Regions from separate parts of the Streptomyces sp. NPDC091412 genome, predicted to be linked through region 1. Evidence: riboswitches for the same ligand, from Rfam matches in the RefSeq annotation. Region 1 holds a riboswitch; the other holds the start of a gene.
What was found. A riboswitch is a leader RNA that binds a small molecule or an ion and turns the genes downstream of it on or off. The one in region 1 is predicted to bind S-adenosylmethionine.

Region 1 (14,756 bases):
GATGCCCGTGTGGTTCTTCTCCAGGTCCGAGATGACCTCGGACAGGGTCGCGCCCTCGGCGCTCACCTCGGCCCGGCCGCCGGTGTAGGTGCGCAGGATGGTGGGGATACGAACGGTCACGCTCATGCCAGGCCAGCCTCTCGGAAGGAGTCCAGGGTCGGACGGATCGTCGCGGTCAGGCCGGTGCCGGCCACCGCGTCCAGCGTCTTCAGCCCGTCGCCGGTGTTGAGGACGACGGTGGTCTTCGTCGGATCGAGGACACCGTCCTCGATGAGCTTCTTCGTCACGCCGACCGTCACACCGCCCGCCGTCTCGGCGAAGATGCCCTCGGTCCGCGCCAGCAGCTTGATGGCGTCGACGACCTGCTCGTCGGTCACGTCCTCCACCGCACCGCCGGTGCGGCGCGCGATGTCCAGGACGTACGGGCCGTCGGCCGGGTTGCCGATGGCCAGGGACTTGGCGATCGTGTTCGGCTTCTGCGGCCGCACGACGTCGTGGCCGGCCTTGAAGGCGGTGGACACCGGCGAGCAGCCCTCGGCCTGGGCGCCGAAGATCTTGTACGGCTTGTCCTCGACCAGCCCCAGCTCGATCAGTTCCCGCAGGCCCTTGTCGACCTTGGTGAGCTGGGAGCCCGAGGCGATCGGGACGACGATCTGGTCCGGCAGCCGCCAGCCGAGCTGCTCGCAGATCTCGTACGCCAGCGTCTTGGAGCCCTCGGCGTAGTACGGCCGCAGGTTGACGTTGACGAAGCCCCAGCCCTCGCCGGCCGGATCGCCGATCAGCTCGGAGCAGAAACGGTTCACGTCGTCGTAGTTGCCCTCGATGCCGACGAGTTCGCCGCCGTAGATCGCGGCCATCACGACCTTGCCCTGCTCCAGGTCGTGCGGGATGAACACGCAGGAGCGCAGTCCGGCGCGGGCGGCCGCGGCGCCGACGGCGCCGGCCAGGTTGCCGGTCGAGGAGCAGGAGAGGGTGGTGAAGCCGAAGGCGCGGGCCGCCTCCAGCGCCTGGGCGACCACGCGGTCCTTGAAGGAGTGCGTCGGGTTGCCGGAGTCGTCCTTCACGTACAGCCCGCCGGTCACCCCCAGTTCGCGGGCGAGGCGGTCGGCCCGGACGAGCTTGGTCCAGCCCGGGTTCAGGTTCGGCTTGCCGGCGACGTCCGCGGGGACGGGCAGCAGCGGCGCGTAGCGCCAGATGTTCGCGGGGCCCGCTTCGATCCTCTTGCGCAGCTCCTCGGTGTCGTAGGCCGAGAAGTCGTAGGCGATCTCCAGCGGGCCGAAACACTCCTCGCACGCGAAGACCGGGCCGAGGGGGACGCGGTGACCGCACTCGCGGCAGCTCAGCGCCGCGGCGGGGCCGAGGTCCACAGTGGAGTCGGTGCTGCTTACAACGGTCTGCACAGCCATGTGAGGCGAGGCCCTTTCTCCTCATCTTCCTCACGACGCATCTCGCCGTGAGACGGATTTGGCACCTTCCCTAGCCGGGAGCCTCGCGAAGACGATCGGCTGTGCTCGCACAGCAGTCGATACGAGAACCGGCTGGAGGGTTGCCGGGGCTTCATCGGGCCGTGTCCCTCTGCCCCTCTGGATGAGCTGTATTCGGTTGTGACGCGGAGGTGACCCCCGGCATGGGATGGTCGTCCGCGTTGTTCAGACTGTAACGGAAGGCCAGGACGGCTGAGCCGGTCGTCCGAAGCGCGAGACAACAGTGAGGAGCCGCTGACCGTGCTGGAAGAAGTCGAGCGCTGGCTGGCCACCCGCTCCTGGTCCGTGGCCGACCGGCCGCTCCACCAGATCCTGGCGGCCAAGCAGCGCACCGGCCAGTCGGTCTCCGTGGTGCTGCCCGCGCTGAACGAGGAGGCGACGGTCGGCGACATCGTCGCGGTGATCCGCCGCGACCTCGTGGAGCGGGCGCCGCTCGTCGACGAGATCGTCGTCGTCGACTCGGGCTCCACCGACCGCACCTTCGAGGTGGCCGCCGCCGCCGGCGCCCGGGTGGTGCGCCGCGACGAGATCCTTCCGCGCCTGCCGGCCGTGCCGGGCAAGGGCGAGGTCCTGTGGCGCTCCCTGCTCGTCACCCGCGGGGACATCGTCTGCTTCGTCGACGCCGATCTGCGGGAGTTCTCCTCCGACTTCGTCACCGGCATCGTGGGCCCGCTGCTCACCGAACGCGACGTGGACCTGGTCAAGGCGATGTACGACCGGCCCTTCACCGTGCCCGGCGGACACACCTCCGGACCGGCCGCGGCCGGGCAGGGCGGACGGGTCACCGAGCTGATGGCGCGCCCGCTGCTCAACATGCACTGGCCGCAGCTGGCCGGCTTCGTGCAGCCGCTCGGCGGCGAGTACGCGGCCCGCCGCTCACTCCTCGAACAGCTGCCCTTCCCGGTCGGCTACGGCGTCGAGCTGGGCATGCTGGTCGACGCGCTGCACCTGGTGGGCCTGGACGCGCTCGCCCAGGTCGACGTCGGGGTGCGCAGGCACCGGCACCAGGACGGACAGGCGCTCGGCCGGATGGCCGCCGCGATCTACCGCACCGCCCAGCTGCGCCTGGCCCGGGGCCACCTCGTGCGCCCCTGCCTCACCCAGTTCGTCCGCGGCGAGAACGGCTTCGAGCCGCGGACGTACCACGTGGACACGGAGGAGCGTCCGCCGATGGCCGAGATCACGGAGTACGCGACCCGGCAGGTGGCGTGAAACACCGGTACCGCCCGCCGTCCGCCGGCTACGAAGCGGAACCGTACGTTTGAGCGTTTCGGGGCCGGGCTAGGTTGAGGCGTATGGCTTCTACGCACGGTGCCGAAGTGCTGGTCGCGTCCAACCGCGGCCCGGTTTCGTACGAGGTACGCCCGGACGGCTCGCTCCACCCCCGGCGCGGAGGCGGAGGGCTGGTGTCCGGGCTCTCCGCGATCGGCCCGGAGGCGGGCGCGGTGTGGGTGTGCGCCGCGCTGAGCGACGCCGACCGGGAGGCGGCGGGCCGCTTCGAGGGCGGGCGCCGGCTGCCGTCGGAGGCGACCGGCGGGCAGCAGGTGCGGATGCTCGACATCGACGCGAAGGTCTTCTCCGACGCCTACAACGGCATCGCCAACTCGGTGCTGTGGTTCGTCCACCACATGCTGTACCAGACCCCGCTGGAGCCGGTCTTCGACGCGGAGTTCCGGCGTCGCTGGAAATCCTACGAGGCCTACAACCTGGCCTTCGCCGAGGCGCTGGCGGAGGAGGCCACCGAGGGGGCGGCCGTGGTGGTGCAGGACTACCACCTGACACTCGTGCCGGGGATGCTGCGCGACTTCCGGCCCGATGTGCGCATCGGGCACTTCTCGCACACGCCGTGGGCGCCGGCGGACTACTTCCGGATCCTCCCCGACGACATCGCCGAGCAGGTGCTGCGCGGGATGCTGGGCGCGGACCGGCTGGGCTTCCTCACCCAGCGGTGGGCGGACGCGTTCGCCGGGTGCTGCGACGCGCTCGTCGGCGGGCTCGGGGGCACCCGGATCGGGGTGCACGGGCTGGGCGCGGACGCGGAGTTCCTGCGGGAGCGGTCGCACCGGGCCGACGTCGAGGAGCGGATGGCGGCGCTGCGCGAGGAGATCGGCGCCGGCCCGGACGGGGGCCCGCGCCGGACGATCGTGCGGGTGGACCGGACCGAGCTGTCCAAGAACATCGTGCGGGGGCTGCACGCGTACCGGCAGCTGCTGGAGGACCGCCCGGAGTGGCGCGAGCGGGTGGTGCACGTGGCCTTCGCCTACCCCTCGCGGCAGGACCTCGCGGTGTACCGGGAGTACACGGAGCAGGTGCGACGGGTGGCCGAGGAGATCAACGCGCGCTACGGGACGCCCGGCTGGACCCCGGTCCTGCTGCACGTGGAGGACGACTTCGCGCGGTCGCTCGCGGCGTACCGGATCGCCGACGTGGCACTGGTCAACCCCATCCGGGACGGGATGAACCTGGTCGCCAAGGAGGTGCCGGTCGTCTCCGACTCGGGGTGTGCGCTGGTGCTGTCGCGGGAGGCGGGGGCGTACGCGGAGCTGGGGGAGGACGCGGTCGCCGTCAACCCGTACGACGTGGTCGGGACGGCCGGGGCGCTGCACCGGGCGCTGAGCATGCCGGAGCACGAGCGGGCGGAGCGGACGAAGCGGCTGGCCGCCGCCGCGACCGCGCTGCCGCCCGCTCAGTGGTTCCTGGACCAGCTGGAGGAGCTGGGCGGCCGAGGGGGCTGATCCGAACGAAAGCCCCAGTGCTGTGACCGGAAAGGTGTGCCGGCTCGCGGCGCCCGGCACGGCACTCCCCCAGCCTTCGGCCGGGGGTACCCCCACGCCGGGTTGTCGCATCACCCGAGTACATCCCGTACGCGGGCAATGCTCCGCCTTGCGATGTTCCCCCACTGCCCGAAGGGCGTGGGAGGTGCCCCCAGCACCGGACGCCGCGAGCTTCCCGGCAAACCTTCCCGGCCACAGCACTAGGCGAGGTGGTCCGCCAGGTTCCTCAGCAGTGCCACCACCCCGGCCGGGCCGTCCACCACCAGGTCGGCCCTCTCCGACACCTCCGTGACCTCCGTGCTGCCGCTGCAGACCAGGACGCCCGGAATCCCGTCCGAGCGGAGTCCGTCGACCGCGGCGTAGGCCGGCAGGTCGCCCAGGTCGTCGCCCGCGTACAGGACCGACGTGGCGCCCAGGGCGCGGGCGCAGTCCAGGAGGGCGACACCCTTGTCCATGCCCGGGGGACGCAGTTCGAGGACCATGCGGCCGGGTTCGACGATCAGCCCGTGGCGGCCGGCCAGGTCGGCGAGGGGCTCGCGCAGCGCCTCGAACGCGGCCTGCGGGTCGTCCGCGCGGCGAGTGTGGACGGCGACCGAGCGGCCCTTCTCCTCGATCCAGGCGCCGTGCCGGGCGCCGATCCGGTCGAGGAGGCCGGGCAGTTCGGCGCGGACCGCGGCGACACCGGGGTGCGGGGGCGGGGCGGTGACCGTGCCGGTGGCGGCGTCCCAGCGCTCGGCGCCGTAGTGGCCGAGGACGACCAGGTGTTCCAGGCCGGGTACGCCCGCGAAGCCGCCGTGGCGCACCGCGACGCCGGGCGGGCGGCCGGTGACCACCGCGACGGCGGCCACCTTCGGGGCGAGCGCGGAGAGCGCGGCCACGGCGTCGGGGTGGGCGCGGGCCTGGTCGGGGTCGGGGACGATCGGGGCGAGCGTCCCGTCGAAGTCGAGGGCGATCAGCGCGTGCTCCGGCCGGGCGAGGATCGCGGCGAGCCCGTCCCGGCCCGCCGGGGTGGCGGGCGTCGGGAGGGAGGAGACGGGGGCGGTCGAGTCGGTGGCGTGACTGTCCTGGCTTCCCATGGGGCGAACCTATCCCTCCACGGCCCGGGGCACTCCTCCGTTCCGGGCGGGTCTCACCGCTCGGCGCGCCGGGCCTCGCGCACCCGGCGCAGCCGGTTCACCGTGACCGGGTCGTGGGCGAGGGCGCGGGTGTCGTCGAGGAGGGCGTTGAGGAGCTGGTAGTAGCGGACGGGCGAGAGGCCCAGTTCCTCGCGTATCGCGCGCTCCTTCGCGCCGGGGCCCGTGAAGCCGCGGCGCTCCAGGGCGAGGATGTCCCGCTCCCTGCGGCCGAGCCCCTGCTCCTCGTCGTCGTCCATACCAGGCACCGTAGCCTCCACCACCGACAGCGGCCCTCGTCGGACCCGGCTGTCACGGCCGGCCCGGCGCCGCCGCGCCGTTCCGGCCGTACGGGCGTCACCATGTGGACACAATTGGTCTGCACCAAGTAAGTGGACTAGACCTCTCCCGGTCGACGGGTCCACACTGTTCCACGTGAAACACGTCATCGCCCTCGATGTGGGCGGCACCGGGATGAAGGCCGCCCTGGTCGCCGCCGACGGCTCCCTGCTGCACCGGGCCCGCCGGGCGACCGGCCGTGAGCGCGGACCGGACGCCGTCGTCGAGGGCATCCTCGGCTTCGCCGCCGAGCTGCGGGCGCACGGCGTCCGGCACCTCGGGGAGGAGGCGGCCGCGGCCGGTGTCGCCGTCCCCGGCATCGTCGACGAGGCGCGAGGTGTCGCCGCCTACGCGGCCAACCTCGGCTGGCGTGACGTACCCCTGCGCGATCTGCTCGCCGAACGGCTCGGCGCCCCCGTGGCCCTGGGCCACGACGTGCGCACCGGCGGGCTGGCCGAGGGCCGGATCGGGGCGGGCAAGGGCACCGACCGGTTCCTCTTCGTGCCGCTGGGTACCGGGATCGCGGGCGCCATCGGCATCGACGGCCGGGTGGAGGCGGGCGCGCACGGCTTCGCGGGCGAGATCGGCCACATCGTCGTACGCCCCGGCGGCCTGACCTGTCCGTGCGGGCAGCGCGGCTGTCTGGAGCGGTTCGCCTCCGCGTCGGCGGTGAGCCAGGCGTGGGCCGAGGCGTGCGGGGACCCGAACGCGGACGCGGCGCACTGCGCCAAGGCCGTGGAGTCCGGGGACGCGCGGGCGCGGGCGGTCTGGCAGGAGGCGGTGGACGCGCTCGCCGACGGGCTGGTCACCGCGCTCACCCTGCTGGACCCGCGCATGCTGATCATCGGCGGCGGGCTCGCCGAGGCGGGCGAGACGCTGTTCTCGCCGCTGCGCGAGGCGGTCCGGCGGCGCGTCACCTTCCAGAAGCTGCCGTCGATCGTCCCCGCGGCCCTCGGGGACACCGCCGGATGCCTGGGCGCGGGGCTCCTGGCCTGGGACCTGCTCAACACTTCTACGACTTTCCGGAGGTAGCCACCTGATGGCCCCCAGCAAGGTTCTGACCGGAGCCCGGGTGGTGTTGCCCACCGGGATCGTGGACGGCGGCCGTGTGATCGTCGACGGCACGCGGATCGCCGGCACCGCCCGGGAGGACGCCGAGACCCTCGACGTACGCGGGCACTGGCTGGTCCCCGGCTTCGTCGACATCCACAACCACGGCGGAGGCGGCGCCTCCTTCTCCGGCACGGCCGACGACGTGCTGACCGCCGTCCGCACCCACCGGGAGCACGGCACCACCACCCTGGTCGCCTCGACCGTCACCGACGACATGGGTCTCCTCGTCAAGCAGGCGGGGCTGCTGTCGGAACTCGCCGAGCAGGGCGAGATCGCGGGCGTCCACTTCGAGGGGCCGTTCATCTCGCCGTGCCGCAAGGGAGCGCACTCCGAGGAGCTGCTCCGCGACCCGGACCCCGCCGAGGTGCGCAAGCTGATCGACGCCGCCCGCGGCCGGGCCAGGATGATGACCCTGGCCACCGAACTGCCCGGCGGCATCGACTCCGTACGGCTGCTCGCGGAGCACGGCGTGATCGCGGCGATCGGGCACACGGACGCGACGTACGAGCAGACGGTGGAGGCGATCGACGCCGGAGCCACCGTCGCCACCCACCTGTTCAACGCGATGCCGCCGCTCGGCCACCGCGCCCCCGGTCCGATCGCGGCTCTGCTGGAGGACGAGCGGATCACGGTCGAGCTGATCAACGACGGCGTCCATCTGCACCCCGCCGCCCTGGAGATGGCGTTCCACCACGCGGGCGCCGGGCGGGTCGCGTTCATCACCGACGCCATGGACGCCGCCGGGATCGGCGACGGCCGCTACCTGCTCGGCCCGCTCCAGGTCGAGGTCGAGGGCGGGGTGGCGCGGCTGGTGGAGGGCGGCTCGATCGCGGGCTCGACCCTGACCCTGGACCGGGCGTTCCGGCGCGCGGTCACGGTCGACCGGCTGCCGGTCCCGGACGTGGTCGCCGCGCTGTCCGCCAATCCGGCCCGGCTGCTCGGGATGGACGACCGGGTGGGCTCCCTGGAACCCGGCAAGGACGCCGATCTCGTCCTGCTCGACGAGGACTTCGCCCTGAAGGGCGTGATGCGGCGGGGCGCATGGGTGGTTGAGCCCCAACTGGGCTGATCCGTCCGCCCGTCCGGCCGCGGTGGCCGGTCCGAGGGGTGGGCGGTGGGCCGGGTCTTTGGCATGATCGAGTCTCCGGAACTTCGCGGCGGACGCGCTTACTCGGGGGAGGTCGGGCCGGTGATCCTCACGGTCACGCTGAACACCGCTCTCGACCTCACCTATCGGGTGCCGTCCCTGCGGCAGCACTCGTCCCACCGGGTGTCCGAGGTGACCGAGCGGCCCGGCGGCAAGGGCGTCAACGTGGCCCGCGTGCTGGCGGCCCTCGGTCACGAGGTGACGGTCACCGGCTTCGCGGGCGGGGCCACCGGGCGCGAGGTGCGCGACCGGCTCGCGTCCGAGGCGCCGGGCGTGGTGGACGCGCTGGTCCCGGTGGCCGGCGCGACCCGGCGCACGATAGCCGTGGTGGACCAGCGCACCGGGGACACCACCCAGCTCAACGAGCCCGGCCCGGTCGTCACCCCGGCCGAGTGGTCCGCCTTCCAGGACAGCTACGAGGACCTGCTCGGCTCGATGTCGGCGGTTGCGCTGTGCGGCAGCCTGCCGCGCGGGCTGCCGGTGGGCGCGTACGCCGGTCTGGTGCGCACCGCGCGCGCCGCGAACGTGCCGGTGCTGCTGGACACCAGTGGCGAGGCGCTGCGCCGGGCCGTGGCCGCCCGCCCCGACATCATCAAGCCGAACGCCGACGAACTGGCCGAACTCACCGGCTCCCACGAGCCGCTGCGCGCCACCCAGGACGCCCGCCGCCGCGGCGCCCGCGCGGTGATCGCCTCCCTGGGCTCGGAGGGCCTGCTCGCGCACACCTCCGACGGCCTGTGGCGGGCCGCCCCGCCGTCCCGCGTCCGGGGCAACCCGACCGGCGCCGGCGACTCCGCCGTCGCGGGCCTGCTGGCGGGTCTGGTGGAGCAGCTCCCCTGGCCGAACCGCCTGAGTCGCGCGGTCGCCCTGTCGGCGGCGACGGTCCTGTGCCCGGTGGCCGGCGAGTTCGACCGCGCGGCCTACGAGGAACTGCTGGGGCGGGTGTCGGTGACCGGAGAGGCCACCGCCGCCTAGGGCAGGCCCTGCGCTAGCGGGTGACCTTCCCCTTCTTCAGCCACAGCTGGTCCAGCAGGACGTTGCACTTGTCGCCGTCCTCGCAGGAGATGCTGATCGTGTTGGTGCCCTTGGTGAGGGTCGGCCACACGTAGGTCGTCGTCCAGCCGTTGGGGAAGTCGCCGTCCTGGGCGTGCCGGTAGTTCTGCACGGGCAGCTTGCTGCCGTACACCTTGCCGTTGACGGTGAGCGTCATCGCCTGGTCCTCACCGGCGGTGCTGTAGTGCGTGAAGAGCGTGTAGTCGCCGTCCTCGGGGATGCCGTTCACCGTCCAGGTGACCTGGGCGCCGGGGGTGTTGAGGCCCGTCACGTAGACACCGCCGTCGGCGGCGGCGCCCTTGACGTCGGACGCGAGGGTGGCACCGCCGCCAGGCAGCAGCGCCTTGGCGTCGATCTTCGGCAGCTCCTCCGGCGAGGCCGTCTCGTCGGCCTTCTGGGTCGGGGCCGGCTCGTCGCTCTGGGTCACCGTGGGGTCGGCGCCGCCGGCCTGGTTGTCGTCCTTCTTGCCCGAGTCGTCGCCGATCATCGCCACACCGATGCCGATGACGACCGCGGCGACCACCGCGACGGCCCCGATCAGCAGGCCCTTGGTGTTCGGGCCGCGGCCACGGCCGCCACCACCCTGGGGCTGCTGCCGGGTCGGGGCGCCGCCGGGGAGGGACTCGGGTGCGGCGTAATGGGCGCTCGGCTGGCCGTACGCGCCCTGCTGCTGCGGGACCTGGCCATACTGCCGCTGACCGACCGTGCGGACCCGGTTCACCGAGTTCGGGTAGCCGTATCCGCTCGAGGGCGGCTGGGCTCCGTTGGCCTGGCCGTCGGCGTACAGGTAGCCGAACGGGTCGTCGTCCTCGGGCGTGCTCGCGCCGCTGTTGCCGGGCGTCATCCCTTGGTACTCCTCAACAGGTGCGGGTGGTGCGGTACGTCGTGGGAAAGGCGAGCCTACCCGCTTCGCGGGGCCCAATCGGGTGACTCATGCCGCATAGGGTGGCTGACCTGCGGATCATCCGGCACGGCGATGTTGTTTGGGACGAGATCGTTTCTCGACGTACATCCGTTCGTCGGCTGATTTCAGCACTTCGTCCGCCGTCATGCCGCAGTGGGCCCACCCGATGCCGAAACTCGCCCCGACCCGGACGGCCCGGCCCTCGGCGCGGATCGGCTGGATGATCTCGTTGCGCAGCCGTACGGCGAGGTCCTGGGCGTCGGCCCGGCCGAGGCCGTCGGCGAGGATCACGAACTCGTCGCCGCCGAGCCGGGCCACGGTGTCCCCGTCGCGCACGCCGTTGCTCAGCCGCCGGGCCACCTCGATGAGCACCGCGTCGCCCGCGTTGTGCCCGAACCGGTCGTTGATCGACTTGAAGCCGTCGAGGTCGCAGAAGAGGACCGCGAGACCCTTGGTGCCGTCGTCGTGGTCGCCCTCGGGGGCGACGGTGTGCACGTGGTGGTCGTAGGCGTCGTAGGCCCGGGTGCCCGGCCGGAAGTCGAAGCCGTGGTCGCCGACGTCGTAGCCGGGGTGGCCGTAGGCGGTGTCCTGCGACTCGGATTCGCCCGCCTGCGCGGCCTGGGGCCGCCGGCACAGCCGGGCGGACAGGCGGGCGCGCAGCTCGGCGGAGTTCGGCAGGCCGGTGAGGGAGTCGTGGGAGGCGCGGTGGGCGAGCTGGAGCTCGCGGCGCTTGCGCTCCTCTATGTCCTCGACGTGGGTGAGCAGGAAGCGGGGCCCGTCGGCGGCGTCCGCGACGACGGAGTTGCGCAGGGACACCCAGACGTACGAGCCGTCGCGGCGGCCCAGGCGCAGCTCCGCCCGGCCGCCCTCGGCCGAGGTCCGCAGCAGGGTGCCTATGTCCTCGGGGTGGACGAGGTCGGAGAAGGAGTAGCGGCGCATGGCGGAGGCGGGGCGGCCCAGCAGACGGCACAGGGCGTCGTTGGTGCGCAGGATCCGGCCGTGCTGGTCGCCGCCCATCTCGGCGATGGCCATGCCGGAGGGCGCGTACTCGAAGGCCTGGCGGAAACTCTCCTCGCTGGCCCGCAGGGCCTGCTGCTCGCGCTCCAGACGTATGAGGGCGCGCTGCATGTTGGAGCGCAGCCGGGCGTTGCTGATCGCGATGGCCGCCTGGAAGGCGTACATCTGGAGGGCCTCACGGCCCCAGGCGCCGGGCCGGCGGCCGTTGCGCGGGCGGTCCACGGAGATCACGCCGAGCAGCTCGCCGGAGGAGCCGCCGGACCCGCCGGGGACGTCCATGGGCGCGAAGAGCCGGTCGGCGGGGTGCCACTCGTCCTCGAAGCGCGGCGCCGGCCCGTCGGTGTACCAGGTCGGGACGTCGTCGTCGTCGAGGACCCAGCCCTCGGTGTGGGGTATGAAGACCAGGCCGTCCCACTGCTCGCCCATGGCCAGCCGGCGGTCCCAGGAATCCCGGGAGCCGACACGGCCGGTGATCAGCGCCTCGGCGGCGGAGTTCCCGGCGAGGGCGGCGACCACGAGGTCACCGTCGGCACGCACGAGGTTGACGCAGGCCAGCTCGTAGCCGAGGCCCTTCACGACGCCGTCGGCGACGGTCTGCAGTGTGTCCGCCAGACTCCTCGCGGTGTTCATGTCCGCCATGACCTGGTGCAGTTGCCGCAGGGACGCCAGGCGGACGTACGGCTCCGAGTCGGTCTCCATGCTCGCCCTCCCCCCGAGACCTCGCCAGCGAATCAAGGGTGTTGTTCGGCGTTCGTCTGCGCATTCTCCGCCACTGAATCACAGCGCGAAGCCCACTCGGTACACAGGGTCAACAATTCACTGCTCTTGTGACTCAAGTCACAGATGAACGTGAACAATTGAGTACGGTTTCTGTCTTTTCCCTGTGCGTTTGATGAACACGGGCCACGCGGCTGTGGGGACATGATGCACGACACGCTCGTCCGCTGGTCCTAGGTCCGGCTTCGGGCGAAGGCCCGATGCGGCGGCCTCGGACCGGTGGTTAGCGTTCCGTGTGTGTTGAAGACTTCCTCCGTGCCGCCCTCCTCCCCCACCGCCTCTGCCGAGCTCCGGGCTCCGCTCGGGCGGGGGGAACCCCGACCCGGGCATGCTGAGGGGGTGACCAACGAGGAGTTCCGTGCCGCGATGTCCAGGCTGGCCGCCGGTGTGGTCCTGGTGACCGCGCAGGAGCCGCCACTCGACCCGGACGACCCGCGGGCGCCGGCCGGCGAGGACGCGGGCATGACGGCGACGGCGTTCATGTCGGTGTCCCTGGACCCGCCGCTGGCCCTGGTCAGCCTGCGCGAGGGCTCCCGCATGGACGACCTGCTCGCCGAACAGCCCCTGTGGGCGGTCTCGGTCCTCGCCGACAGCCAGCACGCCATCGCCGGCCGCTTCGCCATGAAGGGCCGGGTCAGCGACCGCCTGCTGTTCAGGGACCTCCCCCACACCCGCGGCGAGGTCTCCGGCGCCCCCCTGCTGACCGACGCCATGGCCACCCTGGAGCTGCGCACCGAACAGCGCGTGCCGGCGGGCGACCACACCCTGGTCATCGGCCGGGTCCTGACAGCCCGCCTGCCCGGCACGGACGGCGAACCGCTGCTGTACTACCGCGGCCGCTACCGCCGGCTGGGCTGACGCCCCGCCCGTGTCCGGCATCCCCGCCGGCCCGGGCCCGGGGCTACCCCCAGTCCTTCCCGGAGCGCCCCCGCTTGGTCTGCGAGCGCTGCTTCTTCTCACGCAGCCGCCGCTCGTTGATACCGCGCGGGATCCGGGTGGGCCTGCGCGGCCTGGGCGGCGGCGCGGTCGCCTCGGCGAGGAGCGCGGCGAGGCGCACGGCGGCGGCCTCGCGGTTGCGCCACTGGGAGCGGTGCTCGGAGGCGCGCACGCTGACGACGCCGTCCACGAGCCGGTCCGCGAGGCGCTCCAGCGCACGCTGCTTCCACACCTCGGGCAGCGCCTCGGTGTTGGCGAGGTCGAAGCGCAACTCCACCTGGGAGTCCGTGGTGTTGACGTGCTGGCCGCCGGGCCCCGAGGACCGCGAGAAGCGCCAGGCCAGTTCGGCCTCGGGGAGCGCGACGGAGCCGCGAATGAGATGGGGACCGGACATGTCGTCCATGTTCCCCTCCCCGCCCGCTTCACGTCATCATGTTTTCGCCGCGGGCGTGTTCGATCGGGGTGGGTAAAAAAGGTAAAGAGACGCGGAACCCGGAGGACCCCCCTCGACGTTCCTATGGGTGGCGATAGCTTCGTCCGCACACGCAACGAGGGAAGGGACTCCCAACAATGGCTGTAAGCCTGTCCAAGGGTGGCAACGTCTCGCTCACCAAGGAGGCTCCGGGCCTGACCGCCGTCACCGTGGGCCTCGGCTGGGACGTCCGCACCACCACCGGCACGGACTTCGACCTGGACGCGTCCGCGATCGCGGTCAACGCGCAGGGCAAGGTCTACTCGGACCAGCACTTCGTCTTCTTCAACAACAAGCAGACCCCGGACAACACCATCGTCCACACCGGCGACAACCTCACCGGCGAGGGCGAGGGCGACGACGAGTCGATCAACGTCAACCTCGCCGGGCTCCCCGCCGACGTCGACAAGGTCGTCTTCCCGGTCTCCATCTACGACGCCGAGAACCGCGGCCAGAACTTCGGCCAGGTCCGCAACGCCTACATCCGCATCGTCAACCAGGCCGGCGGCACCGAGATCGCCCGCTACGACCTGTCGGAGGACGCGGCCACCGAGACCGCCATGGTCTTCGGCGAGCTGTACCGCAACGGCGCGGAGTGGAAGTTCCGCGCCGTCGGCCAGGGCTACGCCTCGGGCCTGGTCGGCATCGCCCAGGACTTCGGCGTCAACGTCTGACGGACCCGGCCCGCTGACCGAGCCCCGGCCCGCGAAGGGCCGGGGCTGCGGGCGCTGCTCCGACGGGTGGCGGCAGGACGCCTCCGTGTGCGCCGGGGACGCGGCCCGCGTCGAGGGCGTCCGTGCCCGCCACGGGATGCGTCCCGTCGTCGCCTCGGCGCGACGCCCCGGCCCGCACCGAGCGACCACGCCGGCTGGGCCTGGAGGAGCGGCCGGGCCCGTCGCTCCGGCCGGCCGCCCTCCGCGCCAGGGGGCGCCCGGGGCGTGTGGAGCGCGGTACGTTGCCCGGGTGTTCCTCGAGCCCCTGACCCTCCCGTCGGACCGCGGCCTCCCGGGTGAGCTCCTGACCGAGCTCACCGCGCTCTACGCCTCCCACCGCGACTTCCACGCCCTCAGCGGCGACTTCCCCGACCCGGACGACATCCGCCCGGAACAGGTGGCGACCGCGCTGGCGGACGAACTGGCCGCCCCGGACGCGGAGGTGCTGCTCGCCCGCAGCGAGGGACGGCTCGTCGGGATCGCGATCACGCTCGCCCACCATCCCGACCCGGCCGACCCGGACCCGTGGATCGGCCTGCTGATGATCGACGCGGGCGCGCAACGGCACGGCTACGGGCGCCGGTTGGCGTCCCTCGTCGAGGACCGCTTCCGTGCCGCGGGCCGTACCGCCGTGCGCCTGGCCGTCCTCGGGAACAACCCCGGGGGCCTGGCGTTCTGGACGGCCCTCGGCTACCGGCACCTCGCTCACCGCCGGGACCGGCGACTGGGCCGCCCGTGCGTGGTGCTGCGCAAGCGGCTGGACTGAGGGAGCGGGCCGGCCGGTGAAGGGACCGGCCGGCCGCGGTCAGGGCCCCGTCGGCTTGCCGTCCCCGTACAGCCAGTCGGCCCAGATCGCGCCGAAATCCGTGCCCGGGGCCTTCTTCTCCACGTAGGCGGTGAAATCGGCGGTGTCCG
Region 2 (14,756 bases), on a different contig from region 1:
GAACCGGGAGACGAACAAGCTGTGAGCATCCTCAACGAACCTCAGGGTGCCGCGGCAGCTGAGGACTCTTACGAGAGCGAGCTGCCGGTCCGGCGCAGGCAACCGGGCAATCTCGCGGTGAAGTGGCTGACGACCACCGACCACAAGACGATCGGAACGCTGTACCTGGCGACGTCGTTCGCGTTCTTCTGCATCGGCGGCGTGATGGCGCTCCTCATGCGCGCCGAGCTGGCCCGTCCGGGCCTGCAGATCATGTCGAACGAGCAGTTCAACCAGGCGTTCACGATGCACGGCACGATCATGCTGCTGATGTTCGCGACGCCGCTGTTCGCGGGCTTCACGAACTGGATCATGCCGCTGCAGATCGGCGCCCCGGACGTGGCCTTCCCGCGGCTGAACATGTTCGCCTACTGGCTGTACCTGTTCGGCTCGCTGATCGCGGTGGGCGGTTTCCTCACCCCGCAGGGTGCCGCCGACTTCGGCTGGTTCGGCTACACCCCGCTGTCGGACGCGGTGCACTCGCCGGGCCTCGGCGGCGACCTGTGGATCATGGGTCTGGCCCTGTCCGGCTTCGGCACCATCCTCGGCTCGGTCAACTTCATCACCACGATCATCTGCATGCGCGCGCCCGGCATGACCATGTTCCGCATGCCGATCTTCGTCTGGAACGTGCTGCTGACCGCCGTGCTGGTCCTGCTGGCCTTCCCGGTGCTGGCGGCGGCGCTGCTCGCGCTGGAGGCGGACCGCAAGTTCGGCGCCCAGATCTTCGAGGCGTCCAACGGCGGCGCGCTGCTGTGGCAGCACCTGTTCTGGTTCTTCGGGCACCCCGAGGTGTACATCATCGCGCTGCCGTTCTTCGGCATCGTCAGTGAGATCATCCCGGTCTTCGCCCGCAAGCCGATGTTCGGCTACATGGGTCTGATCGGCGCGACGATCGCCATCGCCGGTCTGTCGGTGACGGTGTGGGCGCACCACATGTACGTCACCGGTGGCGTGCTGCTGCCGTTCTTCTCCTTCATGACCTTCCTGATCGCGGTCCCGACCGGTGTGAAGTTCTTCAACTGGGTCGGCACCATGTGGAAGGGCAGCCTCTCCTTCGAGACGCCGATGCTGTGGGCGACCGGCTTCCTGATCACCTTCGTCTTCGGTGGTCTGACCGGTGTGATCCTGGCCGCGCCGCCGCTGGACTTCCACATCTCGGACTCGTACTTCGTGGTGGCGCACTTCCACTACGTCGTCTTCGGCACCGTGGTGTTCGCGATGTTCGCCGGCTTCCACTTCTGGTGGCCGAAGTTCACCGGCAAGATGCTCGACGAGCGGCTCGGCAAGATCACCTTCTGGCTGCTGTTCATCGGCTTCCACGGCACCTTCCTGGTCCAGCACTGGCTGGGCGTGGAGGGCATGCCCCGCCGGTACGCCGACTACCTGGCGGCCGACGGCTTCACCGCGTTGAACACGCTGTCGACGATCTTCTCGTTCGTGCTCGGCCTGTCGGTCCTGCCGTTCTTCTACAACGTCTGGAAGACGGCCAAGTACGGCAAGCCGGTCGGCGTCGACGACCCGTGGGGCTACGGCCGCTCCCTGGAGTGGGCGACCTCCTGCCCGCCGCCGCGCCACAACTTCCTCACCCTGCCGCGGATCCGCAGCGAATCCCCGGCGTTCGACCTGCACCACCCCGAGATCGCCGCGCTCGACCAGCTCGAGAACGCCGGTCACGGGACGGCAGCCCTCGCTGGCGGCAAGGAGGCCGGCAAGTGAAGATCCAGGGCAAGATGTTCATGTGGCTGAGCGTCTTCCTGCTCATCACCGCCATCGTCTACGGCGTGTGGTCGAAGGAAGCGGTCGGCGCGACGGCGCTCTTCATGGCCTTCGGCCTGTCCATCATGATCGGCTTCTACCTGGGCTTCACGGCCCGGCGGGTCGACGTGGGCGCCCAGGACGACAAGGAGGCCGATGTCGCGGACGACGCCGGCGAGCTGGGCTTCTTCAGCCCGCACAGCTGGCAGCCGCTCGGCCTCGGCATCGGTGGCGCGCTGGCCTTCCTCGGCATCGCGGTCGGCTGGTGGCTCGTGTACTTCGCGGCGCCCATCATCATGATCTCCGTATGGGGCTGGGTCTTCGAGTACTACCGCGGCGAGAACCGCACCCAGTAACCAGCGCCGAGCATCGCTGAACACCAGGGAGTCCGGACTCTCCACCTGGAGAGTCCGGACTCCCTCTTTTGGTTGACTTATCCCCTCGAAAATTCCCTCGGACGGGTGAGTCACCGTGCCGGAGGTGACGAAGCTACCTAGCGTAAGGGCCATGAGCACCACTGTGATTTCCCGCGGAGCGGGAGCCGTCCTGCTGGTCGCCGCCCTCGGCACGAGTGCCACTGCCTGCGGTTCGGACGGCAATCCGCTGGCTGCCTACCCGTACGACGCGGCGGACCAGATCTCCTTCAGCGGCCCCACGGACGCCGGGAAGAAGGCCGACCCGGACAAGCCCCTGGAAGTCACCGCTCAGAGCGAGGACGGGCGCATCACGGACGTCACGGCCGTGGACGCCACGGGGCGTCAGGTCTCCGGCGAGCTGGCTGCCGACGGCAGCCGCTGGCACAGCACCTCACCGCTCGCCGGGGGCGCCCACTACACGGTCCGCGTGAGCACCGAGGACGAGGACGGAAGGCCCGGCCGCAAGGTCCTCACGTTCGACACGAACAAGCCCACGGGCCGGCAGCTCCTGAACGTCAAGTTCGGGCCGGAGGCGGGCACCTACGGTGTCGGCCAGCCCATCACGGCCGAACTCGACCAGCCCATCAAGGACAAGGCCCAGCGGGCCGTCGTCGAGCGTGCCCTCAGGGTCGACTCCAAGCCCGCCGTGCAGGGCTCCTGGTACTGGGTGAACGACAAGGAGCTCCACTACCGCCCCCAGGACTACTGGCCCGCCAACGCCACCGTCGAGGCGCGCAGCAACCTGGAGAACATCAAGATCAGCGACAAGCTGCGGGGCGGCGCGGCCAAGCCGCTGAAGATCACCACGGGTGACCGCATCGTGGCGGTCACGGACGCCGCCAAGCACCTGATGACGGTCTACAGGAACGACGAGAAGATCAAGGAGATCCCCATCACCACCGGCAAGCCCGGCTTCGAGACCCGCAACGGGATCAAGGTCGTGCTGGCCAAGCAGTACTACGTCCAGATGAAGAGCTCCACCGTCGGCATCGCCGCGGGCTCCAGCGATTCGTACGACCTGCCGGTGTACTACGCCACCCGCGTCACCTGGAGCGGCGAGTACGTCCACGCCGCCCCGTGGTCCGTCGGCTCCCAGGGAGCGGCCAACGTCAGCCACGGCTGCACCGGCATGAGCACCCCCAACGCCTCCTGGTTCTTCAACACCGTCCACGAGGGCGACCTGGTCCAGGTCGTCAACTCCGCCGGCCACAGCATGGAGCTCTTCGACAACGGCTTCGGCGACTGGAACATGCCCTGGCCGAAGTGGGTCCAGGGCAGTGCCATCGCCGGCGCCGACGGCGCCGTGGCGCAGACGAACAAGGCGCGGCTGACCCCGCAGGGTGTGTGAGACGCGGCGCGGCGGGGCCCGGACGAGGACACGGACGGCCCGCGGCCGCACAGGGCGGGGCCGTCCGCCGGGCCCCGCCCGAGTGCCTCAGACGCCGCTCAGCGCCTTCTTGCGCAGCAGGGAGGCCAGAGCGGCGGCGAACTCCACCGGTTCCACCGGAAGCGTGACCGCGGCGTCCGCACGGCTCCACGTGGCCAGCCACGCGTCCTGCGGCCGCCCGATGAGCAGCAGCACCGGAGGGCAGTTGAAGACCTCGTCCTTGATCTGCCGGCACATCCCCATGCCGCCCATGGGCACGGCCTCGCCGTCCAGGACACAGACGTCGATGCCGCCCCGGTCCAGCTCCTTGAGGACCGCGGCGGGCGTGGCGCACTCCAGGAACTCCACCACGGGGGCGTCCGGAGCGGGTCGGCGGCCGCTCGCCAGCCGCACCTGCTCCCGGGTGTTGGCGTCGTCGCTGTAGACCAGCACCGTGGCGGTCGCCTGCATTGTTCCTCCGCGTCGTTGGTCGGGAAAACCCCGTCGGGAACTGTCGGGAACTTCCGGGTACCGATGGCGCGGATGCTACCCCCTTCAACTCGTGGTAGACAGCGGTTGGAACAGCCCTTCGAGGGGCCGTTCGGGCAGAGCACACCCCCGGGACACTCCGAACGGCACCCCCCGGGGTGAGGGCGGGATAAGCGACCGACATAATGTCGGCGTGGCGACAGCAACGACAGTAGAAACCGGGCACGCGCACCCGTCGGTCAACCGACCGAACCTCACCAGCGTCGGAACCATCATCTGGCTGAGTTCCGAGCTGATGTTCTTCGCGGCCCTCTTCGCGATGTACTTCACCCTGCGATCGGTGACGGGTCCGGCGCACTGGAAGGAGATGGCGGGCGCTCTCAACGTCCCCTTCTCGTCGGTGAACACCACGATCCTGGTGCTCTCCTCACTCACCTGCCAGCTCGGCGTCTTCGCCGCCGAGCGCGGTGACGTGAAGAAGCTCCGGGGCTGGTTCATCGTCACCTTCATCATGGGTGCGATCTTCATCGGCGGTCAGATCTTCGAGTACACCGAACTGGTGAAGAAGGACGGCATCTCGCTGTCCTCCGACCCGTACGGCTCGGTGTTCTACCTGACCACCGGCTTCCACGGGCTGCATGTGACGGGCGGTCTCATCGCCTTCCTGCTGGTCCTCGGCCGCACCTACGCGGCCCGGAGGTTCACTCACGAGCAGGCGACCGCGGCCATCGTCGTGTCCTACTACTGGCACTTCGTCGATGTCGTCTGGATCGGACTCTTCGCCACGATCTACCTGATCAAGTAGCCGACGAACCGATCCAAGTCCGCAAAGCATCGACGCAGAAGATCCTGACACCGGGGTAATCCGTGAAAAAGCTCTCCGCACGACGACGCCATCCGCTGGCGGCGGTCGTCGTCCTACTCTTCGCGCTGGCGGCCACTGGGGGGCTGTACACCGCGTTCGCGCCCGCGAGCAAGGCGAAGGCCGAGGACACCGCCCAGTCCCTCACCATCGAGGAGGGCAGGAAGCTCTATCTGGTCGGCTGCGCCAGCTGCCACGGCACCGGTGGGCAGGGCACCACTGACGGTCCCAGCCTGGTGGGTGTGGGCGCGGCGGCGGTCGACTTCCAGGTGGGCACCGGCCGTATGCCGGCCCAGCAGCCGGGCGCGCAGATCCCGCGCAAGAAGGTCATCTACAACCAGGCCGAGATCGACCAGCTCGCCGCGTACATCGCGTCCCTGGGTGCTGGTCCCAACGTGCCGACGAAGAACCAGTACAGCCCTGAGGGCGCGGACGCCGCCAAGGGCGGTGAGCTGTTCCGCACCAACTGCGCCCAGTGCCACAACTTCACCGGCAAGGGCGGTGCGCTGACGCACGGCAAGTACGCCCCGGACCTCACGGGTGTGAGCAACAAGCACATCTACGAGGCCATGCAGACCGGCCCGCAGAACATGCCTTCCTTCCCCGACACGCTGCTGACGGAGAAGAACAAGAAGGAAATCATCGCGTACCTCGATGCGGTCAACGGTGACGAGACCACGACCCCGGGCGGTATGGACCTGGGTGGCCTCGGACCGGTCACCGAGGGTCTGTTCGCCTGGATCTTCGGGCTGGGTGCCCTTGTCGCGGTCGCCGTCTGGGTCGCCGCTCGGACCGCAAAGGCCAAGAAGTCATGAGTAGCCAAGACATTCCTGAAGAGAGCCTGCCCGCAGAGCAGGCAGCCCACGAGCACGGGCGCGGCGCGGTCTCCGTGGCGGACGAGCGGGCCCCGTTCGCCGACCCGGGACTGCCGCCCCACGAGCACCGGATCCAGGACATCGACGAGCGGGCCGCCAAGCGCTCCGAGCGCGCCGTCGCCCTGATGTTCACGGTGTCGATGCTGGCCACCATCGGCTTCATCGCCTCGTATGTGACGATCCCGCACGACAAGTCGATCTTCGTCTTCCCGCTCGGGCACATCAACGCGCTGAACTTCGCGCTCGGCCTCACGCTGGGCGTGGCGCTGTTCGCGATCGGCGCGGGCGCGGTCCACTGGGCCCGCACCCTGATGTCCGACGTCGAGGTCGCCGACGAGCGTCACCCGATCGCGGCGTCCCCCGAGGTCCGTGCGAAGGTCCACGCGGACTTCAAGCAGGGGGCCAAGGAGTCGGCGATCGGCCGTCGCAAGCTGATCCGCAACACGATGCTCGGCGCGCTCACGCTGGTGCCGCTGTCCGGCGTCATGCTGCTGCGCGACCTGGGCCCGCTGCCCGGGACCAGCCTGCGCCACACGCTGTGGGCCAAGGGCAAGCGCCTCGTCAACATGAACACCAACCTGCCGCTGCGTCCCGAGGACGTCTCCGTCGGCTCGCTCACCTTCGCGATGCCGGACGGTCTGAAGGAGACGGACGAGGACTTCGCCAACGAGATCGCCAAGGCCGCCCTGATGATCATCCGGCTCGAGCCGGCCGACATCAAGGACAAGCGCGAACTCGACTGGGGCCACGAGGGCATCGTCGCCTTCTCGAAGATCTGCACCCACGTGGGTTGCCCGATCTCCCTGTACGAGCAGCAGACGCACCACGCCCTGTGCCCGTGCCACCAGTCCACCTTCGACCTCTCCGACGGTGCCCGAGTGATCTTCGGCCCCGCCGGCCACGCTCTGCCGCAGCTGCGCATCGGCGTGGACAGCGAGGGTTACCTCCAGGCGCTCGGCGACTTCGCGGAGCCCGTCGGTCCTGCATTCTGGGAGCGCGGATGAGTACATCAGCAGCCAACACGAATCCGTCTGCCGCAGGCGCGGCGGGCCGCTCTCGCGGGCAGGCACCGGCCGGCGAGAGGCTCGCCGACTGGGCCGACGGCCGGCTCGGGATCTACTCCCTGGCCAAGGCCAACATGCGCAAGATCTTCCCCGACCACTGGTCGTTCATGTTGGGCGAGGTCTGCCTCTACAGCTTCATCATCATCATCCTCACGGGTGTGTACCTGACGCTGTTCTTCCACCCCTCGATGAGCGAGGTGGTGTACAACGGCTCGTACGTCCCGCTGCAGGGTCAGCTGGTGTCCGAGGCGTTCAACTCGACCATGCACATCTCCTTCGAGGTGCGCGGTGGTCTGCTCATCCGGCAGATCCACCACTGGGCCGCGCTGATCTTCCTGGCCGGCATGTTCGTGCACATGATGCGCGTGTTCTTCACCGGCGCGTTCCGCAAGCCGCGTGAGATCAACTGGCTGTTCGGCTTCCTGCTGTTCGCCCTGGGCATGTTCACCGGTTTCACCGGTTACTCGCTCCCGGACGACCTGCTCTCCGGCACCGGTGTCCGCTTCACCGAGGGTGCGATCCTGTCCATGCCGATCGTCGGCACGTACATCTCGTACTTCCTCTTCGGCGGCGAGTTCCCCGGTCACGACTTCGTGGCGCGGTTCTACTCGATCCACATCCTGCTGCTGCCCGGCATCATGCTGGGCCTGGTGGTGGCCCACCTGATCCTGGTCTTCTACCACAAGCACACGCAGTTCGCGGGTCCCGGCAAGAGCAACAAGAACGTCGTCGGCATGCCGCTGCTGCCGGTGTACATGGCCAAGGCCGGCGGCTTCTTCTTCCTGGTCTTCGGTGTCCTCGCGATGATCGCGGCGCTCGTGGAGATCAACGCGATCTGGGTGATCGGCCCGTACCGTCCGGACCAGGTGTCCACCGGCGCCCAGCCCGACTGGTACATGGGCTTCGCCGAGGGTCTGGTCCGCTTCATGCCGGGCTGGGAGGTCAACTTCTGGGGCCACACGCTCGTCCTGGGCGTGTTCATCCCGCTGGTCCTCTTCGGTCTGGTCCTGGCGGCGCTGGCGCTCTACCCGTTCATCGAGTCCTGGATCACCGGCGACAAGCGCGAGCACCACATCCTGGACCGTCCGCGCAACGCCCCGACGCGTACCGCGTTCGGTGTCGCCTGGATCACGATGTACATGATCACGCTGGTCGGCGGCGGCAACGACCTGTGGGCCACGCACTTCCACCTGTCGATCAACGCGGTCACCTGGTTCGTCCGGATCGGCTTCTTCGTCGGACCGATCATCGCGTTCGTCGCCACCAAGCGGATCTGCCTCGGCCTCCAGCGCCGCGACAAGGAGAAGGTGCTGCACGGTCGCGAGACCGGCATCATCAAGCGCCTGCCGCACGGTGAGTTCATCGAGGTCCACGAGCCGCTCAGCCAGGAGCAGCTCTACACGCTCACGGCGCACGACCAGTACGAGCCGGCCGAGATCGGTCCGGCGGTCGACGAGAACGGCGTCGAGCGCAAGATCAAGGGCTCGCAGAAGCTGCGCGCCAAGCTCAGCAACGCGTACTACGGCGAGGACAACCAGATCCCGAAGCCGACCGTCGAGGAGTACAGGGAGATCACGAGCGGCCACGGCCACCACTGATCACTGACCGCTGAGCGTCGCCACGCCACGGTCGAAGGGCCCCGTCCGATCCCCGGACGGGGCCCTTCGCCATGCCCGGGGCTGGATAGGGTGGACCTGTTCGAAGACTCGCGTCCCGCATACGGGACACCGACCCAGGAGCGGCATATGAACGCTGTGACCCCCGCTGGAGGCAACACCGCGGCGGGCCGCTCCTGGCCCGCCCTGCTGAACGGCCTGCTGGACGGCCGGAACCTCACCGCCGACGAGACCGCCTGGGCGATGGACCTGATCATGCGCGGCGAGGCGACCGACGCGCAGATCGCCGGGTTCGTGGTGGCCCTCCGGGCCAAGGGCGAGACGGTGGAGGAGATCACCGGCCTGGTCCGGACGATGTACGAGCACGCCAATGTGATCGAGGTGCCCGGCGAGACCGTCGACATCGTCGGCACCGGCGGCGACGGCGCCAAGACCGTGAACATCTCCACCATGTCCTCGATCGTCGTGGCCGGCACGGGCGCCGGCGTCGTCAAGCACGGCAACCGGGCCGCGTCCTCCGCCTCCGGAGCCTCCGACGTACTGGAGAAGCTCGGCGTCAATCTGGAGCTGACGCCGCGGCGGGTGGCCGAGGTCGCGCAGGAGGCCGGAATCACCTTCTGCTTCGCGATCAAGTTCCATCCGGCGCTGCGCCACGCGGGCGCCGCCCGCGGCCAGTTGGCCATCCGCACGGTCTTCAACGTGCTGGGCCCGCTGACCAACCCGGCCAGGGTGCGGGCCCAGGCCGTCGGGGTCGCGGACCCGCGCATGGCACCGGTCGTCGCCGGCGTCTTCGCCGAGCGCGGCCACTCCTCCCTGGTCTTCCGGGGCGACGACGGCCTCGACGAGCTCACCACGACCGCCACCTCCCAGGTCTGGATCGTCCGGGACGGCAAGGTGACCCAGGAGCGCTTCGACCCGCGGGACGTCGGCATCGAACTGGTGCCCGTGGAGGCGCTGCGGGGCGGTGACGCCTCCTACAACGCCGAGGTGGCCCGCCGCCTGCTGGACGGAGAGCAGGGGCCCGTACGGGACGCCGTCCTGCTGAACTCCGCGGCGGCGCTGGTGGCCCTGCGGCCGGGTCCGGGCACCCTTGCCGAACAGATCCGGTCCGGGATGGACCGCGCGGCGGAGTCGATCGACTCCGGGTCCGCCAAGCGCACGCTGGAGCGCTGGGTGGCCGTCAGCAACGCCTGAGACCCGAACCTCCCGTCGCAAGGCGCAGTCCACGATCCGGACTGCGCCTTGCGCGTGGAAGATCGTGTGGCAGGATGCTGAAACAGGTCATGAGTGACAGCCATGTGGCCCCGGCCGGCTGTCCGGCAACCCTCCGTCCGTGGCGGGGTGCCCCGGGTGAAGACCAGGCCGTAGGCAGCGAGGCCCACGGCAAGCGCGGACCCCTCGCATCACCAGGGGTCCTGGTCGTACGAGGGAGCCTCCCGTGAGCAAGCGAATGCGTTAGGGCGTAGAGCCCCGCCTCCGCATCACCCATTTCACCCTTCTCCACGCTCGAGCCGTGCCCGCTCGCGTGGTGATTTCGCCTGCTTTCACGGGAGTTCACCCATGTCCGTTTCCGCCGTCCCCACCGTCGCCGCCGCCGGCCAGTCCGTCCGTGCCCCGCTGCCCGTGCTGGGCCGGGACGTCACCGTTCCGCTCGTCACCGGCGGGGAGGTCACCTACGCGGCGCTCGACTACGCCGCCAGCGCGCCCGCCCTCCAGCGCGTCTGGGACGACGTGGCGGCGTACGCGCCGTACTACGGCAGCGTCCACCGCGGCGCCGGCTACCTCTCCCAGCTCTCCACCGACCTGTTCGAGAACGCCCGGAACACGGTCGCGGAGTTCCTGGACTGCCGTGCGGAGGACCAGGTGGTCTTCACCCGGTCCACCACCGACTCCCTCAACCTGCTCGCCCGGGCGCTGCCCGCGGACTGCCAGGTCTTCGTCTTCGAGACCGAGCACCACGCCTCGCTGCTTCCGTGGCGGGACGCGCGGGTGACCTGCCTCGACGCCCCGCGCACCCCGGAGCAGGCCGTGGCGACCCTGGAGCGGGCCCTCGCCGGCCGCGACCCCCACGGCCCCGCCCTGGTGTGCGTCACCGGCGCCTCCAACGTCACCGGCGAGCTGTGGCCCGTGCGGGAGCTGGCCGCCGCCGCCCACGCGCACGGCGCCCGGATCGTCCTGGACGCCGCCCAGCTCGCCCCGCACCACCCGGTGTCCGTCCGCGACCTCGACGTCGACTGGGTCGCCTTCTCCGGCCACAAGCTGTACGCCCCGTTCGGCTCCGGCGTCCTCGCCGGCCGCGCCGACTGGCTGCGCGAGGCCGAGCCGTACCTCGCGGGCGGCGGCGCGAGCCGCACGGTGGCGCGGCGTGCCGACGGGTCCGTGGACGTGCGGTGGCACGAGTCGGCCGCCCGCCACGAGGCCGGGTCGCCGAACGTCATCGGCGCCTACGCCGTCGCCTCGGCCTGCACGGCGCTGACCGAGGCCGGTTTCGACGACCTCGTCGCGCGTGAGCGGTACCTGATCCGCAAGGTGCGGGCGGGCCTCGCCGAGGTGCCCGAGGTCAGGGTGCTCTCCCTGTTCGGCGACGACGCCCCGCGGGTCGGAGTGATCTCCTTCGTCGTGGCGGGCTGGAACAGCTCCCACTTCGCCGCCGCCCTCTCCGCCGAGTACGGCATCGGCGTCCGCGACGGCCTCTTCTGCGCCCACCCCCTGGTCCGCACCCTGCTGGGCGGCGATCCGCAGAGCCAGGGCGAGTGCGGCTCGCCCGAGGCCGCCCCGGGCGAGAAGTCCCTCAACGCCATCCGCGTGAGCTTCGGCGCGGGCACGCCCGACGAGCACGTGGACCGCTTCGTGGCGGCGGTGCGGGAGCTGGTCAGGGACGGCGCGAAGTGGACGTACCGCACGGAGGGCGGCCGCTGCGTGCCCGCGGTGTGATCCGCCCGCTCAGGAGCCGGGGGCGGTCAGGAGTCCAGCCCGATGGCGAACGCCGCCTCCAGGTCGTGCTGCGAGTAGGTGCGGAAGGCCACGTGCGTGTCCGTCCCCTCGACGCCCGGGATCTTGCTGATCCGCCCCGGGATGACCTCCGCCAGGTCCTCGTGCTGCCGCACCCGGACCATGGCGATCAGGTCGTACGTGCCGGTGACGGAGAAGACCTCGCTGACCGAGTCCAGTGAGGCGATCCGCTCGGCGATCTCGGGGATCCGGTCCACGCTGGTCTTGATGAGGACGATCGCGGTGATCACGGCTGGTTCTCTCCCTCGGGGGCCGGAGCAGGGGCGGCCTTCACTCTAGTCTTCCGGCCGAACCCGGCCCACGCGCAGGCGAAGCCCAGGGCGAAGCCCACCACGTGGGCCAGGTAGGCGACCTGCGGTCCCTCGGCGGCGCGCCCGGCGGCCAGCCACTGGAGGGCCGCCCAGAAGGGCAGCACCACCCACGCGGGAAAGCGCAGCGGCAGGAAGAACAGGAACGGGAAGAGACTGGTCACCCGGGCGCTGGGGAACAGGTAGAGAAACGCGCCGAGGACCGCCGAGATCGCGCCCGAGGCCCCCACCAGGCTCTGCCCGGAGGCGGCGTTGGCGACCGCGTAGCCCACCAGGGCCAGGTAGCCGCAGCCGACGTAGAACAGCGTGAACCGGACGCGGCCCATGCGCTCCTCGGTCATCGCCCCGAAGACGTAGAGGAAGAGCATGTTGCCGAGCAGGTGCACCCAGCTGCCGTGCACGAACAGGGCCGTCGCGGGGGTGAGGGCGGCCCGGAACGAGCCGGTGAACAAATCAGCGGGGATCACGCCCCACCGCCGGAAATAGGCCCGCTGGGCGAGCAGCAGCGCGTCCCCCGTGCCGTAGGAGGGATTGAGGCCCGCCGCCGGGCCGGCCACGAAGATCAGACAGCACAGGACGATCAGGGCGCACGTCACCGGCGCCTGCATGTTCCGTACCGTCCTGGCCGCCCTGATCGTCCGGGCGGCCACCGTGTACCTGTTGCCGATCATGTGCACAGAGCATGGCGTAACCGGACGCAAGCGCACAGACCGCCTCGCCGCCGTGGACGGACCGGCGCCGAGTCGCCGCCAGGCCGTAGGGTTACGTGCCACACGCCCAGGGAAGCTGGCGCGTCATGGACACAGAAGGAAGCGAACAGTCGCGATGACGGTTCCCCTGCCGACCGCCACGACCCGGTGGCGCTGCACCCTGTGCGGCAACCTCACCCGTTTCGACGTGACCCGCTCGTCGAAGGTCGTCGAGTACGTCCACCTCGATCTGGCCGGAGAGCCGCAGGTCGAGGAGCGCGAGGTGGTCAGTGAGACGATCGAGTCGGTGCGTTGCCGCTGGTGCAACGCCGTGGACCAGGTGGAACTCGTGGACAGGCCGGGCGCCGGCTCCTGAGCGGAGCGGGCCCGCACAGGCGACCCCCGCGGGGGTCCGCGAAGCACAGAGGCATTGGGGTGACGGATGGCGGAGACACAAGGCGGGGGGCCGGGCGACGGCACCGCCGAGGTGCTCGACCGTCCCCTGCCCGACGGAGTGCGCCACCGGGTCGTTCAGATCGTCTCCGACTCCTTCGGCACGCTGACGTTCGCCGAGCTGCCGCCGCAGCTGCGGCAGTACGCCCGGTTCACCCCCAGCCGCCGGGCGAAGTTCGCGGGCAACGCGATGGCGGCCGCGCTGGAGACCGATCCGCTGTTCCGCCAGCGCATCGGCGAGAAGTTCAAAGAGGACCAGCCCGAGCTGTCGGGTGCCCTCGACTCCGGCTCGCCGCCCCCGGCCGCGGATCCGCTCGACGTGGCGGCCGCGGCCTACGTACTGCGCCCGCCGGGCTGGGTGAAGCTGGTCGCCGCCGCGGGCGAGGAGGCCCAGCGGGTGGACGCCGAGCGCGCCGACGAGGAGAGCCGCGCCGAACTGGAGCGGCTGCGCGCCGAGCTGGCGGCGGCCCGCGAGCAGACCCGCGCCGACACCGAGCGGCTGCGGGCCGAGCTGGACGCCGCCAGGAAAGAGGCCGAGTCGCTGCACCGCAAGCTGCGGGCCGCGCACAGCGACGTCAAGCGCGGTGAGGCCGCGCTGCGCAAGGCGCGGAGCGACATCGAGGCCCTGCGCGCCGAGGGGCAGGCGCAGGTGTCGTCCGCCGAGAGCGAGGCCCGGCGGCTCAAGGCGCGTCTGGGGGAGGCGGAGGCCGCGCTGGAAGCCGCCCGCAGGGCGGCCCGCGAGGGGCGCAGCGTGGAGGACATGCGGGTGCGGCTGCTGCTGGACACCGTCCTCGACGCGGCCCAGGGGCTGCGCCGGGAGCTGGCGCTGCCGCCGGTGTCGGTGCGGCCGGCGGAGACCGTGGACGCGGTCGAGCCGGGCCGGATGACCCCCAAGGACATCGCCGCCCGCGCGCTGTCCGAGCACGACCCGGCGATCCTCGACCAGTTGCTCGCGCTGCCGCAGGCCCATCTGGTCGTCGACGGCTACAACGTCACCAAGACCGGCTATCCGCAGATGCCGCTGGAGAAGCAGCGGCTGAGGCTGCTGGGGCAGCTGTCGCAGCTCGCCGCGCAGACCGGCGCCGAGGTCACCTGTGTCTTCGACGGGGCCGAGCTGGTCGCGCCGGTGCTCCTCGCGCCGCCGCGCGGTGTGCGGGTGCTGTTCTCCAAGCCGGGGGTCACGGCGGACGAGCTGATCCGTCAGCTGGTGCGGGCCGAGCCGCCCGGCCGTCCGGTGATCGTCGTCTCGACCGACCGTGAGGTCGCCGACGGGATCGCGAAGGCGGGGGCGCGGCCGGTGGCCTCGGCGGTGCTGCTGAAGCGGCTCTCGCGCGGCTGAAACCGGACGTAGGGCTACGTAAGCCTCAAGCGCAACATACAGGCAGCATTCCCGAATTCACCGGAAGCGTCACGCGACGCAGGGTCAAGTGGTCCTCACTGCCGGTGAGTTATGGGCAAAGAATGAAGTGACTGGTGGGATTTTCCGCCTCAGGATTTGAATTCATCACGATGAGGTCACTAGGGTCGAGCCTCGAACCTCCGAGCGGGTGATCACTCAGAAGAAGGAGCTCGCTTCCGTGGCGTCCCACCGTCGACCCAAGCAACCCAGCCGTGCGCGCGTGACCGTGCTCACCACCGCGGCGGCAGCGGCTGTAGCCATCAGTGCCCAGGCCGCCAATGCCGCCCCGAGCGCGAAGCCGAGCAAGGACGAAGTCAAGTCCAAGGTCGACGAGCTCTACGAGCAGGCGGAGCAGGCCACCGAGAAGTACAACGGGGCCAAGGAGAAGCAGGAGAAGCTCCAGAAGGAGA

Region 2: it holds a riboswitch for S-adenosylmethionine, as region 1 does, so the genes downstream of both, ACIQMV_RS03345 (aminotransferase class V-fold PLP-dependent enzyme) here and thrC (threonine synthase) in region 1, are expected to answer to the same signal.

What each region holds. Positions count from the first base shown of each region.
Region 1 is NZ_JBIVTV010000010.1:41,818-56,573, reverse strand. It holds gene ACIQMV_RS23640 (MoaD/ThiS family protein) at 1-126, opposite strand, end outside; gene thrC (threonine synthase) at 123-1,406, opposite strand; SAM riboswitch class I at 1,425-1,594, opposite strand; gene ACIQMV_RS23630 (glucosyl-3-phosphoglycerate synthase) at 1,725-2,696, shown strand; gene ACIQMV_RS23625 (trehalose-6-phosphate synthase) at 2,780-4,219, shown strand; gene otsB (trehalose-phosphatase) at 4,459-5,334, opposite strand; gene ACIQMV_RS23615 (DUF3263 domain-containing protein) at 5,388-5,630, opposite strand; gene ACIQMV_RS23610 (ROK family protein) at 5,845-6,741, shown strand; gene nagA (N-acetylglucosamine-6-phosphate deacetylase) at 6,749-7,891, shown strand; gene ACIQMV_RS23600 (1-phosphofructokinase family hexose kinase) at 8,012-8,944, shown strand; gene ACIQMV_RS23595 (carbohydrate-binding protein) at 8,958-9,866, opposite strand; gene cdgB (diguanylate cyclase CdgB) at 9,984-11,642, opposite strand; gene ACIQMV_RS23585 (flavin reductase family protein) at 12,060-12,578, shown strand; gene arfB (alternative ribosome rescue aminoacyl-tRNA hydrolase ArfB) at 12,622-13,059, opposite strand; gene ACIQMV_RS23575 (TerD family protein) at 13,227-13,802, shown strand; gene ACIQMV_RS23570 (GNAT family N-acetyltransferase) at 14,092-14,607, shown strand; gene ACIQMV_RS23565 (M1 family metallopeptidase) at 14,647-14,756, opposite strand, start outside.
Region 2 is NZ_JBIVTV010000001.1:734,116-748,871, reverse strand. It holds gene coxB (cytochrome c oxidase subunit II) at 1-25, shown strand, start outside; gene ctaD (cytochrome c oxidase subunit I) at 22-1,758, shown strand; gene ACIQMV_RS03385 (cytochrome c oxidase subunit 4) at 1,755-2,153, shown strand; gene ACIQMV_RS03380 (Ig-like domain-containing protein) at 2,305-3,561, shown strand; gene ACIQMV_RS03375 (hypothetical protein) at 3,649-4,050, opposite strand; gene ACIQMV_RS03370 (heme-copper oxidase subunit III) at 4,262-4,873, shown strand; gene ACIQMV_RS03365 (c-type cytochrome) at 4,936-5,745, shown strand; gene ACIQMV_RS03360 (Rieske 2Fe-2S domain-containing protein) at 5,742-6,809, shown strand; gene ACIQMV_RS03355 (cytochrome bc complex cytochrome b subunit) at 6,806-8,467, shown strand; gene trpD (anthranilate phosphoribosyltransferase) at 8,615-9,679, shown strand; SAM riboswitch class IV at 9,765-9,881, shown strand; gene ACIQMV_RS03345 (aminotransferase class V-fold PLP-dependent enzyme) at 10,046-11,419, shown strand; gene ACIQMV_RS03340 (Lrp/AsnC family transcriptional regulator) at 11,446-11,727, opposite strand; gene ACIQMV_RS03335 (rhomboid family intramembrane serine protease) at 11,724-12,476, opposite strand; gene ACIQMV_RS03330 (hypothetical protein) at 12,631-12,870, shown strand; gene ACIQMV_RS03325 (NYN domain-containing protein) at 12,937-14,286, shown strand; gene ACIQMV_RS03320 (NlpC/P60 family protein) at 14,525-14,756, shown strand, end outside.